One region of the Shewanella sp. HL-SH8 genome, then DNA from elsewhere that is predicted to be linked to it. Evidence: predicted binding sites of a transcription regulator. Region 1 holds the regulator's gene; each other region holds the start of a gene.
The links. Region 1 encodes FliA, which starts transcription of late flagellar genes. Its sites were predicted from a motif close to CTAAAGNTNNNNNNNNNNNNGCCGATA; they were not measured.

Region 1 (4,257 bases):
TTACCTTGACCATGAAGCGCATCTAATAATGCTTCAAATTCGGACTCATTTATTTCGTCAATATTAGTGTCAGCGCTAACATTGTCTTCAATGAATTCTGGTTGATTGACAGGCGCGATTTCCTCTACGAGTTCTTCTACTGACTCTTGAATCAGCTCTTCACTCTGCCCGCCCATTTCTGATGGCAAAGGTGCACCCGAACTGAGTAGCTTCAATTTATTAAGTAGTTCGACTTCAACAGGATCTTGTTCTTCGCCTTGCTGAGTTTGGGCAAACATAATGTTAATAGCATCAACTGCCTGCAAAATGATATCCATCAATTCTGCATTAACACTCCGTTTGCCGGTTCTCAATAGATCGAAGGTATTTTCCGCTTCATGGCAGACGTCTACCATAGGTTTCAAACTTAAAAAACCAGCTCCACCTTTTACAGTATGGAAACCGCGAAAAATAGCATTCAACAAATTACTGTCATCAGGATTATTTTCAAGCGCAACTAACTGCTCTTGAAGAAGCTCTAAAATCTCACCAGCCTCTACCAAAAAGTCCTGGAGTATCTCTTCATCAACATCAAATGACATTCAACTGACTCCTAATTAGAAACCCAGACTGGATAGCAAATCATCAACTTCATCTTGACCTGCGACCACGTCATCACGCAATTCTGCGTGCATAATTGGGCCCTCTGCCTCTATTTTATTCTCTTTTTTAACAGTTTCCGGTTGCGGCGTATAATCACCAAATACTGTCAACATAGAGACTAGATTATTTTCGACTTCGCGAACTAAGTCGATAACTCGACGGATCATTTGCCCTGTTAAGTCTTGAAAATCCTGCGCCATCAGTATTTCATTTAGTAATTGTCGTAAACGGGTTGTATCGTGTTCACTATGTGACATAAGCTGCTGAACATCATGACAAAGTTTTTTGAACTCACTCAACTCTATGTCTCGACGCATTAACTTATCCCACATAGGGGTAACAGATTTTATATTGGTAATTATTGTATCGGCCAAAGGTAAACATTCTTCAACTGCATCCATGGTTTTATTTGCAGCTTGTTCTGTCATATCAATAACGTAATTTAATCTCTCTTTAGCATCCGGTATTTCAACCTTGGCTAATTCTGATAAACGGTTATCTACCTGAAAATCTTGAAGTGCACTATGAAGTTGACGTGTTAATTTCCCGACTTCTTCAAATAATTCACGCTGTATTGGTGTAGCGAGTTCTCTAACAACGTCGTCAGCTTGATCTTGCTCCCCCGCAGTAAGCAGTTCGACAAGTTGCTGGGCCTGCTCGAGAGTAATTAACCCCGATATTATTGGCTGCATAACTTATCCTTGCTTAAGCGAGACGTTCAAAAATTTTATCTAATTTCTCTTTAAGGGTAGCCGCTGTGAAAGGTTTAACAACATATCCATTCACACCTGCTTGGGCGGCTGCAATAATTTGCTCACGCTTAGCTTCTGCCGTAACCATCAAAACAGGTAAATGTTTTAATGAATCATCGGCACGAATAGCCTTCAGCAAATCAATACCTTGCATACCAGGCATATTCCAATCTGTTACAACAAAGTCAAAATCACCTTTTTGCAACATAGGTAAGGCTGTTGATCCATCATCTGCTTCTTGGGTATTATTGAATCCCAAGTCTCGCAACAAGTTCTTTATGATACGTCGCATTGTTGAAAAGTCGTCAACAATAAGAATCTTCATATTCTTGTCCAAGGTTTCCTCCGGTGAGCTGACACTCTAGTGCTCTAATTAATAATTATTGTTGTGTCCAATGCTTGAGTTTGCCTTTTAATCTAAGCATAGCCTGACTTAATATCTGACTAACCCTAGATTCGCTTACTTCAAGAATTGCACCGATTTCTTTTAAGTTTAACGCTTCGTCATAGTACAGTGAAAGTACTAATGCATCTCTTTCTGGTAAGGTTTTAATTGCTTCCACCAGCGCTGATTTAAATTGCGTTTCAGCTAATGCTTCAAAATTATCATCTGGTATTCCATCATCTGTGACTAACACATCTTGCGAAATACCTAAATCTTCTATGCCTATGATTTTCCCAACAGAAACATCATTTAAAATATGATGGTACTCATTGAGCGACATATCAAGTTTTTCTGCAATTTCTGTGTCACGAGCATCACGTCCCAATCCTTGCTCTAGTTCGTCAATAACCTGCGCAACCCGGCGATTATTGCGATGAACTGAACGAGGAACCCAATCACCACGGCGGATTTCATCAATCATAGCACCGCGTATCCGAATGCCTGCAAAGGTTTCAAACTTAGCCCCTTTGGTGTCATCAAATTTTGATGACGCTTCAAGTAACCCTATCATGCCAGACTGTAGCAAGTCGTCGAGTTGCACTGAAGCAGGTAATCGCGCCAACATATGATGTGCAATTCTTTTTACCAGCGGTGCATACTGTTCAACAACGGATGTTTTATTATCGAACTGAGTATACGCGGCGGCTTTATTCACTCACTCTATCCTCTTGTGTTTCTTTGCGTTGGACTAAACGTTCAACAAAAAACTCTAAGTGTCCACCCGGCTGTTGTGGAACTGGCCAGCTCATAATTTTATTTGCCAGGCCGTGATAAGCAATGGCTGATGGCGACTTTGGATACGCCTCAACAACTAACTTTTGCTTTCGCACAGACTTACGCAAATTCTCATCAAATGGCACGGTTGCAACTAGCTCTAAAGCAACATCTAAAAACCGATCCGTTACTTTACTTAGTTTAGCAAACAATTCCATTCCTTCACGTAAACTGCGTACCATATTAGCCACAATTTTGAAATGAAATACACCGTGTTCACGGCTTAATATTTTTATCAGTGCATAGGCATCTGTAATAGATGTCGGTTCATCGCATACCACAATTAATACATCTTGTGATGCCCTTGAGAAACTCAGTACCATATCTGAAATACCTGCCGCGGTATCGACAATTAATATGTCAAACTGTGTACGCATCTCACTGAAAGCACGAATTAATCCTGCATGTTGAGCCTGGGTTAATTCAACCATAGCTCTGCTTCCAGACGTTGCAGGAACAATACCAATACCTTTAGGGCCTCGAACAATGATATCGTCTAATTCGGCATCGCCAGATAAAACATGAGATAAATTTTTCTCGGCACGAATTCCTAACATCACATCAACGTTAGCTAAACCAAGATCCGCATCTAATACTAAAACACGTTTACCTTTTTCCGCTAGGGCAACGGCAGTGTTTATAGAAACACTGGTTTTTCCTACCCCACCTTTTCCACCGGATACGGCAATTACTTTAACTTTTTCGTTATTTGGTTGATTCATCATACGTAAACCACTTGCTTGATCACGGGTCATATTCTTACTCGAATGCATAAGTCATTTCATTCGACCATGCGCTTGTGTCTTGAGAAATTACTTGTTCTGTTTCATTTAACGCGGCTAAAGCTTGCTTAGCCAGAGCTAAAGTATCTGCTACTTTTATGTCTTCAGGAACACGTTGGCCATCAGTCACATAGCTTAATGGTAACTCATTTTGTATCAGAACGCTCAATGCACCTGCAATTGATACAGATTCATCTAATTTGGTTAAAATTACACCCGCTAATGGAATGCGTTTAAAATGATTAACCGCGTCTTGTAATACCCTGCGTTGCCCTGTTGCCGACATCACTAAATAGCTGCGAATTGGGATCCTACTGTTTGCTGTCAAATTATCAAGTTGTTGATAAAGACGCATATCACGTTGCCCCATACCCGCTGTATCTATAAGTACTAACTTGCGACTTCTAAATTGGTACAAAATCTGTTCTAGCTCGGTGACATCATGTGCTTGCTTTACTGGACAACCCATTATTTTGCCATAAGTTGCTAATTGCTCATAGGCGCCAATACGATAATGATCCGTTGTAATAAGTGCAACTTGATCTGCACCATGTTGTGCTGCAAAACGTGCAGCAATTTTTGCCAGAGATGTCGTTTTACCAACACCAGTTGGTCCAACAAAAGCCACAACGCCTCCGCGCTTTACAATATCATCACCTTGGTTATCAAGTAAGTTAGCCAAACTTTGTGGTAATGAACGCACTAATTCCGCTGGATTATAGTGTTGACTCAAAGATGAAAGTTTAGCTGAAACGGGTGCTGAAAACTCTGCAGCAAGTAGTTTACTTTCAAGCATAGCACCCACAGGATCTTTCCGCTTTTTTTGTTCAGTCATCAATGAAGATACTTGATGAGTCAGTAA
Region 2 (4,257 bases), 540 kb from region 1:
AACAAAGTGTCGCCTGAACAAGTGATTGCGGTTGATGGCACCATTGGTCGCTGGGCTAACCATGATGGTACCAGTCTTATCGCCGCATTTAATCGTAAAGGCTTTAGTGCAAAACATGTAGTGATTACAGGCGGTGAACCTTGCTTGTATGATTTAACTGAGTTGACCAACCAATTAATCGACTCTGGCTACAGTGTCCAAATTGAGACTTCGGGCACTTTTGAGGTGCTATGTCATCAAGATGCCTGGGTAACAGTATCACCTAAAATCAATATGAAGGGTGGATATAAGGTATTAAGCCAAGCTTTAACGCGTGCAAATGAAATTAAACACCCAATAGCCACAGATAAACATATTGAAGAGCTGGATGATTTACTCAAGGATATTGATATTGAAGGTAAAACTATCTGCTTACAACCTATTAGCCAGAAGCCTCGCGCTACAGCATTGGCGATGAAAGTCTGTATTGAGCGTAACTGGCGTCTCTCGATTCAAATGCATAAGTATTTGGATATTGATTAAGCGATAAAGGCTGCCCCAAAATGTGTGTTGGGGCAACTCGATTTAGCAGTCCAATGGACTGAGTAATCCACTTTGGTTAAAATCACTTAGTTGCTGTTCAAATTGTTTAAAGCAACCAATATTGTTCTCAATCCATTGGGGATTATAATAAGTATCTAAGTATCTTTCCCCCGCATCACAAATCAATGTCACAATCGAACCTGCTTGTCCTTGTTGTTGCATTCGCGTGGCTAACAGTAATGCACCATACAAGTTGGTTCCTGTCGATGCGCCCGTTTTTCGGCCTATCAAGGTTTCTAACCATTGCATGGTAGCAATGGATGCTCCATCAGGAATTTTATGCATTTCATCAACAACACCAGCAATAAAGGAGGGTTCGACTCTAGGCCGTCCAATGCCCTCAATTTTACTGCCTTTTTGACCTGTTAATGTTTTATCACCACTGTGGAAATAATCATAAAAAACCGAGTTTTCAGGGTCTACCACACACAGTTGGGTCGATAACTGCTGATAGCGAATATAACGCCCAATGGTAGCAGAGGTGCCACCTGTGCCGGGGCTCATTACAATCCAGTGGGGAATAGGGTGTGGCTCACGTTGCATTTGAATGAATATTGAGTCAGCAATATTGTTATTGCCCCGCCAATCTGTGGCGCGCTCTGCAAAAGTGAACTGATCCATGTAATGGCCATTTAACTCTTTAGCAAGGCGTTCAGACTCAGCATACATCTGATTACTATTATCAACGAAGTGACATTGCCCGCCGTAGAACTCGATTTGTTGAATTTTCTTTTTAGCCGTAGTCGAAGGCATTACCGCGATAAAAGGCAAACCAATTAAACGTGCAAAATACGCTTCAGACACCGCAGTGCTACCAGACGATGATTCAATAATGGTGGTAGTTTGTGTAATCCAACCATTGCATAAAGAATATAAAAATAACGAACGGGCTAAACGATGCTTTAGGCTGCCCGTAGGATGAGTACTTTCATCTTTAAGATAAATATCAACACCGTTAAGTTGTGGTAAATCGAGTTTTATAAGGTGAGTATCAGCAGAACGTTGATAGTCTGCATCAATCTTAGCAATGGCCTGGTTTACCCAATTCGATGGCATAGTATTTTCTCATCGTGATTATTAATGACTTAATCTTAAAGAAAAAAAGGTCTTAAACCTAGCAAAAATAAGCTGGTTGAGATAATAGAGACAATTAATATGAATGTGCTTAACTAATGAAGGATATATTACAGATTTTGAGGGATATAGTATGAGGATTAAGATGTAAAATGGTGGAGGGAGAAGGATTCGAACCTTCGAAGGCTGAGCCGTCAGATTTACAGTCTGATCCCTTTGGCCACTCGGGAACCCCTCCACTGAATAGAGATAAATGAGCAAGAAAGATGGTGGAGGGAGAAGGATTCGAACCTTCGAAGGCTGAGCCGTCAGATTTACAGTCTGATCCCTTTGGCCACTCGGGAACCCCTCCACATATTTCTTTTTCGTCTATCTAAATTACATCGCAAATGGTGGAGGGAGAAGGATTCGAACCTTCGAAGGCTGAGCCGTCAGATTTACAGTCTGATCCCTTTGGCCACTCGGGAACCCCTCCTCAATTGCGGCCGCCATAGTAGTCATAAACCCAAAATATGTAAAGGCTAAAAATGAATATTTTTCTAAAGTTTAGGTGTGTTTGGTCGATAAAATAGCATCGAGTCATAATAGTGTTGTTTTTATATGCAAATTGAATCACTACTGGTCAATGAATTACAATTAGGCGGTCGTTTAAATGCGGCTGTCGAAAACCAGCGTCGTGGTGAATTTGGTTTACTGTTAGCCATGTTGTCAGCAGACAGTAATGATATGGCTCAATTTCAATTTGATAAACACCTGACGATTGACCAGAAACTGTATAAACAGTTTCAACTGCAACAACCACAAAAATTAGTTGATGATTTATCTGCTACTGCTGAGCATACAAATAATGGTGCTGTTTTTCACTCCCAAGGGTTATGTCAATTTCATTTACAACAAAGCTTATGTCCTGAAGCCATTGTAATACGAGGTAAACATGATGATGCAATGACCCAAGCATTAAGCAATAGCAGCCATTTAGTGCGATCAAAATATGAAGGGTTAGAAACCCATTATGAGCCTACTGAAGACATGCATTTTGTTGAGCAGTTAGAGCGTCAACGACAGATTAGTCAAACGATGATCCAACTCACCGCATAAAGTCCTCCGCTTGAGGCTATATCATTTGCATAAAAACATGGTGCCAACTCGATATGTGAGCCAAGTAAGGGAAATTGTTATTCAGTTATTTTATGATAATCACATATAAACAGATCTTCATTCTTCAGCTTTGGGTGGTTCACGATGGTTAACACAATTAAACAACAACAGCAGAACGTAAACGACTCATGCAGTGATTGCGGTAGTTTTGTTGATATCGGCGCCGTAATTGATGAGCACGATACCGAGTTAGTGTTAGTTTTTAAGGGGGAGGCAGCTGAAATCGAAGCACGTAAGCTTGCCAGTACCGCGCAGACTCGTTTCGACAAGGTCGATGTTAAAATTGTTCATGTAGGCGATGATGTTAAGCTTATATTGTATTTTTCAGTGACGGTGGAGAAAATGCTATTTCAATTAGAAAATGGCGTGTAAATAGGGTTGCTGTTTGTTAATTGCGGGTGTATCGTCAGCGATTAAATTTTATAACAGCCTTTGATTATCAAGAGTTAACAAACAGCTTATTATTAAGCTCCCAATGGTATGTATTGAGTTTCTGCACATTGCTCACAGAGCGAACTAATTATAATTCAGCAGAATGAGAATACATGATGTCTTTTCGGGAAACTAATGACACAAGAACAAAATCAGCACCTTTTAGAGTTAATTGTAAACTCTAGTGCGAAACAGCAGGGGAACTTTACAAAAACCTCTGAGTTAGTTAGTCGGCTGTTGCAGCAACATTTTGTTGATTCTACGGTATCTGTTTGGCTATTTGACGAAAAGTTGGATAGTGCAGAACCATTATATGATGCGCAACAAAATCCTTCTTTATCCTGCTCGAAAAGACTGATTTCTCATTATTCAGGCTGCGATAACAATAGGCCGATATCCTCCTTAAGCACTGTGCAGTCGGGCATAAACATTTGTTATTTTGATGAATTAAAAAACCACCGTTATATAGCCACTAATAACATCTCCCATGATAACCAATTAATTCATTCTTTTGATTATTATGGTGTTAACCATATTGTCAGCACACTTAATGTTGCTATAAGGATTAATGGTCATATTGAGGGAGTGTTAGCGATTGACTTTAAATCATCATTTGAATGGCAACTTGAACAAATTCAAATTGCGATTCAGTGTGCGGATCAGCTTGCATTAACCTTGGCAACTCGATACTCCTACGATAAATCAGAACAAATCCATTTGTTGCGCAATGCCGCAGAACATTCAGAACATGTGGTTATGATTGTCAATACTGATACTTTAGTTGTCGATTATGTCAATTTTGCCCATCAAAGAATGACAGGCTTATTACGCAGTGATATTGAACATCAAAGTGTGATGAATTTAGATATTTTTCGAAATAAACCCGATGTACTTCAACATATATTGGCAAAGCTTGCGAATAATGAAAGTGTAATAGGAGACATTAAACTTAAACGAGTCGATGGTAAACAATATTGGCTACACTATCACATTACCGGTTTTATGACCGAG
Region 3 (4,257 bases), 860 kb from region 1:
TAAAACTGTCCAAAAATTTGCCCAAGACTATCGGGCTGAGATGCTAAAAAGTAAGAAGCAATTAACCCTAAAACAAAAATAGCTAACCACAGTAAATTCAACTTTATTTCAGGTGTATCAGGGGAGGTATTTTCACCGCGAGTCAGAACTAAGGCACCAATAATAGCCGCAACAATTAATACCACGATTTGTGTTAATAATGCCGGAAATAATAAAATACACGCGACAGTGGCTACCATTAAACATTGCGCCGTTTTACGTTGGCAAAATTGCTTAAACATACCCAGAGTAGCATCAGCGACTACAACAACAGCAAGTAATTTTAAACCGTGAATAGCACCTGCAACCATGTCCAATTGCAACCAACTGGCAGTGGATATAGCAAATAGAAATAGCAGTAAAAATGAAGGAAGTGTAAAACCTAAAAATGCTGCAAATGCCCCGGGCAATCCACCTTTATGATAACCAATCGCAAAGCCAACTTGGCTTGAACCAGGCCCTGGCATAAACTGGCTCAATGCGACAAAACTGGCGTATTGCTTATCATCCAGCCAATTTAAATCTTGTACAAAGGTTTTTCTAAAATAACCAATATGTGCAGCTGGGCCACCGAAACTAATTAATCCTAATGCTAAAAAACGACTAAAAATTTGCCACATGCTGAGTTCCTAATATTCTTATATCGATTTAGTTTATGACACTATTATGAATACTTAATGACAAAGAGAGTTCTTTTCTAACATCACCAGCACTTCATAGTGGTCGGTATGTGGAAACATATCAAACAACTGCACCTTGGTAATTTTATATCCTGATATCATCGCCAAATCTTTCACTAAACTGATTGGGTTACAACTCGAATAAACTATCGCTTTAGGTGAAAATGCGCTTAATGACTGACAAAGCGACTCGCCTATTCCGCGCCTTGGCGGATTAACAATAATCAAATCAGGTTTATCATTTGCTGCGATCCCATTAGCAAAGTCGGTAGAATCCAGCGCCCTAAAGCTGATGTCCTCTAGACCCATTTCTGCGGCAGACATCTTGGCACACTCGATCGCTTCGGCCTCAATTTCAATCCCAGTTAACCGAATTTTGCCACTTGCACAATGCAGTCCGAATCCACCCACCCCACAAAATAAATCCCAAATATGTTGTGGATTAAATGCAGCTACCCACTCTCGAGCGGTTTGATAAAGTTGCTCAGCTACCTGTGGATTGGTTTGAAAAAAACTTTTAGGACGAATATATAAAGGCACATCATTAAAGCGATCAGCAAGACGGGTTTGATCGGTTAAAAATATTTCTTGATCGCCCTCTAAAATCGCCATATGAACAGGTTGAATATTAACCGACACTAAACTGATTTTAGGAAATTCAGCCTGTAACTGAGGTAGTTCTCGCTTAATTCGTGAAATTGCCTGTTCACTGTTCAGCACAAAGCGCAGCATAAATTCACCAGAGATATAACTTCTGGTGAGCAGAATAAATTTAAGCTCACCTTTACTTTTATCGACTCGATAAGGCGGAATTCCCGCTTGTTGCACAAACAATTGCAATCTATGCAATAGCCGCCGCATATCTTCAGGATACAGTTGGCAATCGCATAAACTAATGGGCTGCCCCTGGGGATCGACAATACCTAAAATAGGTTGATGTGCAGCACCTAACACCACCATTTTGGCTTTATTGCGAAAACGATTTTCTTGGCTTGCAATGGGTTCAAGCCATTGCTCAACAGGCAATTGGGCAAAAAACTGCTGTAGTTTGGTCATTTTATGCTGTAACTGTTCTGACATAGGGATTTGAATATCACGACAGGATAAACAATGACCTTTTTCAAAAAACTCACACTTCACAACTTGATGCCTTATCAGAATTAAGTACTTTTAGCGCGTTATCACATAAGCTTTTAAGCTGCTGAAGCTGTGCCAGATCGCCACCCACTTTACAACGCATCATTTCAGGGACTGATTCAGCTTGTTGGCGTAGCATTTGGCCTTGTTCGGTAAGGTGTAATACTCTAACTCGCTCATCTTCTTCACTACGGCCTCGTATTACTAACTTTTTTACTTCTAAGCGCTTAAGTAAGGGGGTTAACGTACCTGAGTCTAAATGCAATCGCTCGCCCAAGGTTTTAACGCTTATGCCCGCCTCTTTCCACAACACTAACATGACTAAATACTGCGGATATGTCAGTGATAACTCATCAAGCAAAGGGCGATAAGCACGGATCATCGCATTAGTGACGCTATATAATGAAAAACACACCTGATTTTCAAGTGCTAATGGGTTGGCTGATGGCATAAATATTCCCTTTAAAATTTGCTCAAGTATAACATATTCTAGTTGTGCACAATCTATAATATTTGCCAACAACAGAGAATACTTTGCCAAGAATTTATTATATTTTGTTAGGGAAGCATATTAATCCGATATCTTTGCTACAGTATTCAATACGCCTGCCGATATACAAATAGACAGAATACAAAAACCATTATTTAATAAAAGTGAGGTTTATATGACAATTTCGGTAAACGCTCCAAGCAACATGCCAGCAAATATTGATTCAGGCCATAGCTTGAAAGCCGCTGTTATGGCGAAGGATCAACAAAAAGTGGAAGGTCAAATGGCACTGCAACTTATTGAAGCAGCAGCGCCTCCAGCACCTGTTGGCAATGCAGGTCACAATATTAATACGACTGCCTAAATTTTTACTGTGTAATTAGCTATCTTAAATTGCGACACCTTAGTGATTACGTCATTATGGTCTGTCATGAATAATGGATAGAGAAATACATTGATGAAAAATTTATCGGCTTTGGCTGCTATTGGGTTAACTGCGGTTGGTTTAACTGTGATTGGTTTAACTCCAATTGCGCAGAGCTACGCCGCTACGTCTGTGGCTCAAGCGCCTAGCTTTGAGTGCAATAAAGCACGCGGGTCTATTGAGAAGCTTATTTGCCAATCTGAAGAGTTGGCTCTACTGGATATTCAGTTACAGCCCCTTTTCAGCCAATTAGTGTTACAAGTCGATGGGCAGCAAGTTAACCGCATTAAAGCTGAGCAAAGAGGCTGGATTAAAGGCCGTAATGATTGCTGGAAAGCCAATAACCCTAAAGAATGTACTAAGCTTAATTACCAATCTCGCATCACTGAGCTACAAATTCTAGCAGGCGCTGTTGAGGTGCCAAGTGCAACTTATTATCAATGTAGTGATGATCCACAGAACAAATTAACAGCCTATTTTTATAACAATACCGTCATCCCCGCCGCAGTATTCAGCTACAGTCAGGCGAAAAAAACATCTAGTGTGCCTCCAGCAAATTTATCCCAATTAGGACTATTAACCCGTACGGCTTCTGGCGCTAAATACCAGGCGCAGAATACTAGCCTATGGACTCATCAACAACAGGCGACGATTGAACAAATTAATCAGCCGCCAATAAGCTGTAAGTTAATAGTCGAGTAAATAGATAAGATGGCAGTCTAAAGCAATCAAATAAGAGTGGTTAATTTTGCAACCACTCAAAAGCTTGATGTTTGTCGTTGAAAGGCATCATCTCGCCGTTAATAAACCATCCCCCCACTTTTGCAGCTAACCCTTGCCAATTTTGGTCACCAAAAATAGCCACTTTATTAAAACTGGTACGGTGTTTAACTCCAAGCTTTAAGTCATCCCAAGCGGCTTGTAACTCCCAGCCTTCAAGTTGGCTTATATCCACAAACATATTCATCTTAAGCTTAGCAACTTGCGCTAATGCATCATCCAATATCGGAGTAATAATTTGATAGTCTTCATGGGTGAGCTTACCCACCACCTTCATAATGATAAAAAAGTGTTGTTGATGACGCTCAATTCCTATTGTGATCCCATGTCTTTGCATAACTCAACCTCTACATTTATTTTCAATGGTTAATCTAGGTTGAAGTAAAGCTAAGTTAAGCTAACCCCAACCCGATTATCGGCTGACTATAATTTAAGCACTCTTAAGCAATAGATAACGCCGATTAGCGCACACTTAATAGAATCGGCTTTTGTAGCGATCACACGCCATACAATAGAGTGACTACGCCGAGCACCACAAATAAAGCTGCACAAGTTCTGTGGATCATTTTCATCGGTAATTTATCAGCACTAAAATGACCCAGTAATACCACTGGCACATTGGCTATTAACATCCCTAATGTAGTGCCTATTACCACCATGGCAAGTGCATCATATTTAGCCGCTAATACGACTGTGGCAATTTGAGT

Region 2: a site for FliA is predicted at 2,196-2,222, ahead of ACRWQN_RS10335 (VC2046/SO_2500 family protein). Genes of this name have one in related genera too.
Region 3: a site for FliA is predicted at 2,445-2,471, ahead of ACRWQN_RS04295 (cytoplasmic protein). Genes of this name have one in related genera too.

What each region holds. Positions count from the first base shown of each region.
Region 1 covers NZ_CP195039.1:1,799,986-1,804,242, reverse strand. The annotation lists gene ACRWQN_RS08060 (chemotaxis protein CheA) at 1-581, opposite strand, end outside; gene ACRWQN_RS08055 (protein phosphatase CheZ) at 597-1,334, opposite strand; gene cheY (chemotaxis response regulator CheY) at 1,348-1,731, opposite strand; gene ACRWQN_RS08045 (RNA polymerase sigma factor FliA) at 1,775-2,494, opposite strand; gene ACRWQN_RS08040 (MinD/ParA family protein) at 2,487-3,368, opposite strand; gene flhF (flagellar biosynthesis protein FlhF) at 3,373-4,257, opposite strand, start outside.
Region 2 covers NZ_CP195039.1:2,341,861-2,346,117, forward strand. The annotation lists gene queE (7-carboxy-7-deazaguanine synthase QueE) at 1-522, shown strand, start outside; gene ACRWQN_RS10315 (PLP-dependent cysteine synthase family protein) at 565-1,638, opposite strand; tRNA gene ACRWQN_RS10320 (tRNA-Tyr) at 1,810-1,894, opposite strand; tRNA gene ACRWQN_RS10325 (tRNA-Tyr) at 1,924-2,008, opposite strand; tRNA gene ACRWQN_RS10330 (tRNA-Tyr) at 2,047-2,131, opposite strand; gene ACRWQN_RS10335 (VC2046/SO_2500 family protein) at 2,257-2,754, shown strand; gene ACRWQN_RS10340 (DUF406 family protein) at 2,899-3,186, shown strand; gene ACRWQN_RS10345 (putative bifunctional diguanylate cyclase/phosphodiesterase) at 3,382-4,257, shown strand, end outside.
Region 3 covers NZ_CP195039.1:944,896-949,152, reverse strand. The annotation lists gene chrA (chromate efflux transporter) at 1-659, opposite strand, end outside; gene rlmC (23S rRNA (uracil(747)-C(5))-methyltransferase RlmC) at 714-1,859, opposite strand; gene ACRWQN_RS04300 (MarR family winged helix-turn-helix transcriptional regulator) at 1,849-2,307, opposite strand; gene ACRWQN_RS04295 (cytoplasmic protein) at 2,522-2,710, shown strand; gene ACRWQN_RS04290 (MliC family protein) at 2,804-3,472, shown strand; gene ACRWQN_RS04285 (STAS/SEC14 domain-containing protein) at 3,513-3,887, opposite strand; gene ACRWQN_RS04280 (TMEM165/GDT1 family protein) at 4,048-4,257, opposite strand, start outside.